2 regions of the Mycobacterium sp. NPDC050853 genome follow, and region 2 is predicted to be linked to the other one. Evidence: riboswitches for the same ligand, from Rfam matches in the RefSeq annotation. Region 2 holds a riboswitch; the other holds the start of a gene.
The links. Region 2 has a riboswitch for S-adenosylmethionine ahead of AB0H22_RS14060 (aminotransferase class V-fold PLP-dependent enzyme). Riboswitches for the same ligand answer to the same signal wherever they lie in the genome.

Region 1: another riboswitch for S-adenosylmethionine. It lies ahead of AB0H22_RS02265 (bifunctional o-acetylhomoserine/o-acetylserine sulfhydrylase); the one in region 2 lies ahead of AB0H22_RS14060 (aminotransferase class V-fold PLP-dependent enzyme).

Annotation. Positions count from the first base shown of each region.
Region 1 covers NZ_JBFAGW010000001.1:489,261-492,664, reverse strand. The annotation lists gene AB0H22_RS02270 (homoserine O-acetyltransferase) at 1-467, opposite strand, end outside; gene AB0H22_RS02265 (bifunctional o-acetylhomoserine/o-acetylserine sulfhydrylase) at 554-1,894, opposite strand; SAM riboswitch class IV at 2,040-2,173, opposite strand; gene AB0H22_RS02260 (NADP-dependent isocitrate dehydrogenase) at 2,389-3,404, shown strand, end outside.
Region 2 covers NZ_JBFAGW010000003.1:434,152-437,555, forward strand. The annotation lists gene AB0H22_RS14045 (Pls/PosA family non-ribosomal peptide synthetase) at 1-247, opposite strand, end outside; gene AB0H22_RS14050 (hypothetical protein) at 393-635, shown strand; gene AB0H22_RS14055 (TerC family protein) at 632-1,603, opposite strand; SAM riboswitch class IV at 1,837-1,949, shown strand; gene AB0H22_RS14060 (aminotransferase class V-fold PLP-dependent enzyme) at 1,982-3,331, shown strand; gene AB0H22_RS14065 (NAD(P)/FAD-dependent oxidoreductase) at 3,404-3,404, shown strand, end outside.

The sequences.
Region 1 (3,404 bases), on a different contig from region 2:
TCCGGGTGCATGACAGCCCATTCCAGCGCGCGTGCACCGCCCATCGAACCGCCGACAACAGCGGCTACCTCGGTGATGCCGAGCTGCGCGAGTGCGGCGACGTCTGCATCCACCTGATCGCGCACCGACACCTCGGGGAATCGCGAACCCCAGGGTTTTCCTTCCGCGGCAAGGGAAGTCGGACCGGTCGTGCCGCGGCAGCCGCCCAGCACATTGGTGGCGACCGCGCACCAGTGGTCGGTGTCGATCGCCGCACCCGGGCCGATGATTCCCTCCCACCACCCGCCGGTGAGGTGATCGGGACCGGCGGAGCCGATCACATGAGAGTCGGCGGTGAGTGCGTGGCAGACGAACACGACATTGTCGCGACGCGGGGAGAGTTCTCCCCAGCTCTGCACCGCGATGGTCACGTCATCGAGGACAGCACCGCTTTCCAGCGTGATCGAACCTATTGGTACATAGGCGATTTCGTCGCCCTGGGGGAGGGCGACGTTGGGCGCCGGAAGCTGCTCTCCGGCGGATGGGCCGCTTGCGCGACGATCGTCGGTCAAGGTCACGATGATGCCACCGCCGCGGGCTGTTTGAGTCGTCGTACGGCGGCGAATCCGGTGTCCAGGTCGGCCAGGATGTCATCGATGCCCTCGATGCCGACGGCCAAACGGACCAATCCCGGGGTGACGCCGGAGGCCAGCTGTTCGGCGGGGGCGAGCTGTGCGTGTGTCGTCGTGGCGGGGTGGATGACGAGTGAGCGCACGTCACCGATGTTGGCGACATGGCTGTGCAGGGTGAGTGAATCGACGAATGTGGTCGCAGCCTCCGATGCACTCACGCTGCCGCCGTCCAGCTCGAAGGCAAGCACGGCACCGGCGCCCTTGGGGGCCAGCGCTTTCGCACGTTCGTGCCAAGGGGAGGTGGGCAGCCCGGCGTAATTGACCCGGGTTACCTCGGGCTGGGTGACGAGGTAATCGGCCACCCGCTGTGCGTTCTCGACGTGGCGTTGCACACGCAGGCTCAACGTCTCCAGGCCCTGCGCGATGAGGAACGCGTTGAACGGTGAGATGGCGGGACCGAGGTCGCGCAGCAGCTGCACGCGCGCCTTGAGTGCGTATGCCGGTGCACCCAGGTCGGCGAAGACAACCCCGTGGTAGCTCGGGTCGGGGGTGGTGAAACCCGGGTGGCGGCCCTGCGTCCAGTCGAACGTGCCGCCGTCGATGATCACGCCGCCGATCGCAGTACCGTGCCCACCAAGGTATTTGGTGGCCGAGTGGACCACGATGTCGGCGCCGTGGGCCAGCGGCTGAATCAAATACGGTGTGGCAACGGTGTTGTCGACGATGAGCGGGATGCCTTCGGAGTGTGCGATCGCCGAGATGCCCGGGATGTCGAGAATGTCGTTCTGCGGGTTGGAGATCGACTCTCCGAAGAATGCCTTCGTTTGTGGGGTGATGGCGCTGCGCCAGGCATCGAGGTCATCGGGGTCCTCGACGAAGGTGGTCGAGATACCGAGGCGCGGCAGCGTGTAGTGCAGCAGGTTGTAGGTGCCGCCATAGAGACGTGGGCTCGACACGATGTTGTCGCCGGCTTGCGCGACGTTGAGGATGGCCAGCGTCGCGGCCGCCTGCCCGGACGCCAGCAGCAGCGCTGCCACACCGCCCTCGAGGGCGGCGATGCGCTGCTCGACGGCATCCTGCGTCGGGTTGCCGATGCGGGTGTAGATATTGCCCTCTTCGGACAGGCCGAACAGCGCCGCCGCGTGCGCGGTGTCGTTGAAGACGTAGGACGTGGTCTGGTAGATCGGCAGGGCTCGGGCATTGGTCGCCGGGTCGGCGGATGCGCCTGCGTGGATCTGCTTGGTTTCGAACGCCCACTGCGCGGTGGGATCGATGTCAGTCATCGGACTCTCCTGGGTAGTCGGGTGTGGCTGATCAGGGTCGGGAACAACAGCGACAGTGACAGCACCGACAACAGGAACGCAGGGATTCACCCCCGGGTGACAAATACTTCATCGGGCCAACCTGTCTTCTCGGGGCCCGCCATCGGACCCGCGCTTGCCGTGTGGCCAACTGTCCTTGAACCCAGTCGGCTACTCAACCTGGTCATCACCCGGGGCACCCCACCGCGGTTGGAGGGTTGCCGACCAGCGAGCCGGGGCTTGACGCTGGTACTCATGACCGACAAGCAGCGTATCGCAATTCACCGAATGGTTGCCACCAGGTAGTTGAAGCCGGGGCAGGACCCTGCCGGGGATACATGCGGGTCAGCAGTGGGAGCGCCGTCACAGAGCCGTCCGCCCGCCTAGGCTCGGAGGCGACGTGATACTGAATAGGGCAACCGCGTGACCCGCGGAGTACCTCAGATTCTGACCGACCAACGAAGCCGGGAGCGACCATGAGTGCGCAGCAGCCGACCATCATTTACACGCTGACAGACGAGGCGCCGCTGCTTGCGACGTACTCCTTCTTGCCGATCATCCGGGCCTTCGCCGGACCGGCCGGTGTCGACGTCCAAACCAGCGATATCTCCGTTGCAGCGCGCCTGCTCTCCGAGTTCGGTGAGTTCCTCCCCGAAGAGCAGCGCGTTCCGGACAACCTGGCCGAGCTGGGCCGGCTGACGCAGTTACCGGACACGAACATCATCAAGCTGCCGAATATCAGCGCATCGGTGCCGCAGCTGCTGGCCGCCATCAAGGAACTGCAGGGCAAGGGCTACAAGCTGCCCGACTATCCCGAGGACCCGAAGAACGACGAAGAGAAGGCCATCCTGGCGCGCTACACCAAGTGTCTCGGCAGTGCCGTGAACCCCGTGCTGCGTGAGGGCAACTCGGACCGTCGCGCACCGCGCGCGGTGAAGGAGTACGCGCGCAAGCACCCGCACAGCATGGGTGAGTGGTCGCAGGCGTCACGCACCCACGTCGCGACCATGAAGGAGGGCGACTTCTACCACGGTGAGAAGTCGCTGACCCTGGACCGCGCCCGCAAGGTGAAGATGGTGCTGACTACCACGGGCGGCGAGACCGTCGTGCTCAAGCCCGAGGTGAAGCTGGGCGAGGGCGATGTCATCGACAGCATGTTCATGAGTAAGAAGGCGCTCTGCGACTTCTACGAGGAGCAGATCGAGGACGCCTACAAAACCGGCGTCATGCTCTCCCTGCATGTCAAGGCGACCATGATGCGGGTCAGCCATCCCATCGTCTTCGGGCACGCGGTGAAGATCTTCTACAAGGAGGCCTTCGCCAAGCACCAGGCGCTGTTCGACGAGCTGGGTGTGAACGTCAACAACGGCATCTCCGACCTCTACAGCAAGATCGAGGCGCTGCCCGCATCGCAGCACGAGGAGATCATCCGCGACCTGCACGCCTGCCATGAGCACCGGCCCGAGCTGGCGATGGTGGATTCGGCCAAGGG
Region 2 (3,404 bases):
CGACGTCGACGATGAGTTCGGAGTAGGTGAGTTGCACCGTGCCGTCGTCGATGGCGGGAGCGTCGGGGTTCTCCGCGGCCGTCGCGTAGAGAATGTCGATCAGGGTGCGCGCCGGAGGCGCGGACCCACCGAGGAGGTACTGCGGGGGGATCGGGTTCTTCGCGCCAGCGGGAGGCTCGGGTTGAGGCACGGGATCCGGTGCCTCTTCGCGCGCGCGGGTGGTGGGTGACTCGTCGGGGCCGGTCACGCTGCTCCTCGTAATTTCCGCGTCGGTTTTATGGGCCCTGGAGGGGTACCGCAGCGAGCCTATCGGTCTGGATCCGGCTGGGCTCGCCGCCGCGCGGAAGTAGCCGCGCAGTAAGGGTGAAATCATACCGGCAGAGTTTGCTGCGATGGGTGCTGGACATCCACGTCATGAAGTACCTCAAGGACGAGAAACAGGTACCCCAGACGGGGCAATCGCCATCCGATCCGACGCGCCGCAATACCTGTACGCCCAGCCGTCAGACCTGCGGATCGGGACCATCACCAAGCCCAACTCCACTGAGATGCGGGACGGCGGCAGCTACGACACGTCCACCGTCGACAAGGACATCACCGCGGTGGTCTCGATGACCTTCGGCGTGCAGCCCTAGGCCTCTTTGGCGGTACGCCTGGTCTTGTACAGGCTGGCAACGGTGGTGATGAGCAGCGTCACGACGATCACCGCAAGGCTTGCCAACGTGGGGATCTCGGGCACATGAACCGACTCGCCGCCGTTGATGAACGGCAGCTCATTCTCATGCAACGCATGCAGGATCAGCTTGACGCCGATGAAGAACAGGATGAACGCCAGCCCCTGAGACAGGTACACCAGCCGCTTGAGCATGTCGCCGAGCAGGAAGTACAGCTGCCGCAGACCCATCAGCGCGAACACGTTCGCTGTGAACACCAGGTACGGCTCTTTGGTGAGCCCATAGATCGCCGGGATGGAGTCGAGCGCGAACAGCAGGTCGGTGGTGCCCAGCGCGACGATCACCAGGAACATCGGCGTCATCAGCCGAGTGCCGTTCTCCTTGACCCACAGCCGTAGCCCGTCCCACTTGTCGGTGGTCCGTAGGTGCTTGCGGGCGAACTTGACCACGGGGTTGTCACCGTCATCGTCATGCTCGGTGTCGCGCGCAAGATTGATCGCGGTGTAGACCAGGAATGCGCCGAAAAGGTAGAAGATCCACGAGAACTCGTTGATGGCCACCGCGCCCAGTGCGATGAAGATGCCACGGAAGATCAGCGCCAAGATGATGCCGACCAACAGCGCCTCTTGCTGATAGACCCGGGGCACCTTGAAGCTGGCCATGATGATCAAGAAGATGAACAGGTTGTCCACGGACAGGCTGTACTCGGTGAGCCAGCCCGCGAAGAATTCCAGCCCGAACTGGCTGCCGTGGAAGAACCACACCCAGAGACCGAAGGCCACCGCCAGTCCGACGTAGATGGTCAGTGCGGTCGCGGTTTCTCGGGTTGTCGGTTCGTGGGGCCGTCGACCGATCACGACGATGTCGAATACCAGGATCGCGACCGTGACGGCCAGCGTGATGATCCATTCGAGCTGAGTTACCTGCACGATTACCTCCGGTCGCCAAAAAACGCCGGAGGTCTCTTCCGCCGACCAGATGACCGGCCCGCGGCACCGATCGGACCAATGATGGCCGACGTGATGACGACACCGCAGCGAAGGAATACTCCCCTCCGCCAGCCAGTGTGCCTCAAAGATGCGGGGATCTGAAATCACGGGGTTGGAATCACAGTGCGCAATGCGCTTGACGGTGGTCGCGGCAGGCGGGCACACTGCGGACAGGTCATGAGAACCAGCGACAAGCCCTGGCTAGCTGGTCGGCAACCCTCCTCCACGGTGGGGTGCTCCAGGTGACGACCTGGTCGTGTCCAATCGGGCTCGGCAAGCGTGGACTCGCCGGGCGGGTCCGGTGAGACAGGATGTCACATGTCAGTATCCGAACAAGCGGTCGCACGTGTTGTTGGGGCCGATACCAAAGTTCCTCTGGCCCAAGGTGGCTGGATCAGGTACGCCAATTTCGACTATGCGGCGAGTGCGCCCGCGCTTTGTGATGTCGCGGACCGCATCACCGAGCTGCTGCCGTATTACGCCAGCGTGCACCGCGGGGCCGGGTACGCCTCGCGGGTGTGCACGACCCTTTACGAGGGAGCTCGGGAAACGGTCGCGCGCTTCGTTGGAGCCGCAGCCGGTCACCATGTGATCTTCACCCGCAACACCACCGACTCGCTCAATCTGCTGGCTTCGGCGGTGCCGGGTGCGGCGGAGCCCGAAAGCCGGCGACATTCAGGGACGGAGCCCGAAAGCCGGCGACATCCAAAGGTGGTGGTGCTGGATATCGAGCACCACGCAAACCTGTTGACCTGGCAGCGATATGGCGCACGGGTGGTGCGGCATCGTGCCACCGTCGCGGACACCATTGCCGCGCTGGACGAGGAACTGGCGCGACGGCCCGCCGCATTGCTGGCTGTCACCGGCGCCTCCAATGTCACAGGTGAGGTATTGCCGCTGGCCGAACTTGCGGCCGTCGCCCACCGACATGGGGCTCGGATAGCGGTGGACGGAGCACAGTTGGTGCCGCACCGTCGAATCGATCTGGCGGCGACTGGAATCGACTATCTGGCCTTCTCCGGGCATAAACTGTACGCACCATTCGGTGCCGGAGTCCTTGTCGGGCAAGGTGACTGGCTCGACGCCGCGCAGCCCTATCTCGCCGGGGGCGGAGCCGTCCGCAATGTGGGCATTGACGGAGCCGACTGGCTCACCGGGCCGCAACGGCATGAGGCGGGCACCCCCAATGTGGTTGGTGTCGCCGCGGTGGCCGCGGCCTGCGAGGCGCTGGGCGCTCTTGGTGAGCTAAGCGATGTCGAGGATGTGCTCACTGCCCAATTACGCGACGGCCTGGACGCGATCGAAGGCGTTGACACCCTGCGTATTTGGGCCGAAGGTCGTGAGGCCCTGGGTATCGTGTCGTTCACCGTCGTCGGATACACGCCCTCGGTCGTCGCTGCCTACCTCTCGGCCGAGCACGGTATAGGCCTGCGTGACGGCAGGTTCTGCGCCCACCCACTGTTGGCCAGGCTGGGCGCGCCGGGGGGAGCGGTGCGTGCCAGCATCGGATTGGGAACCACCGCAAGCGATATCACCCGGCTTCTCGAAGCCATCGACCAGCTGGTGCGCAACGGTCCCGCCCTGACCTATATCGAACACGATGGGCAGGTAGGTCCTGTCGACGATCCGCGCCCATGGCCGGATTTCTTAGGTCACCTGAGCCAATAAATATATGTAACTAGTAATACGTGGTACTTTCTGTTCGACGCTTAACCAGTCGGACGGACAAGGAAGTCGTATA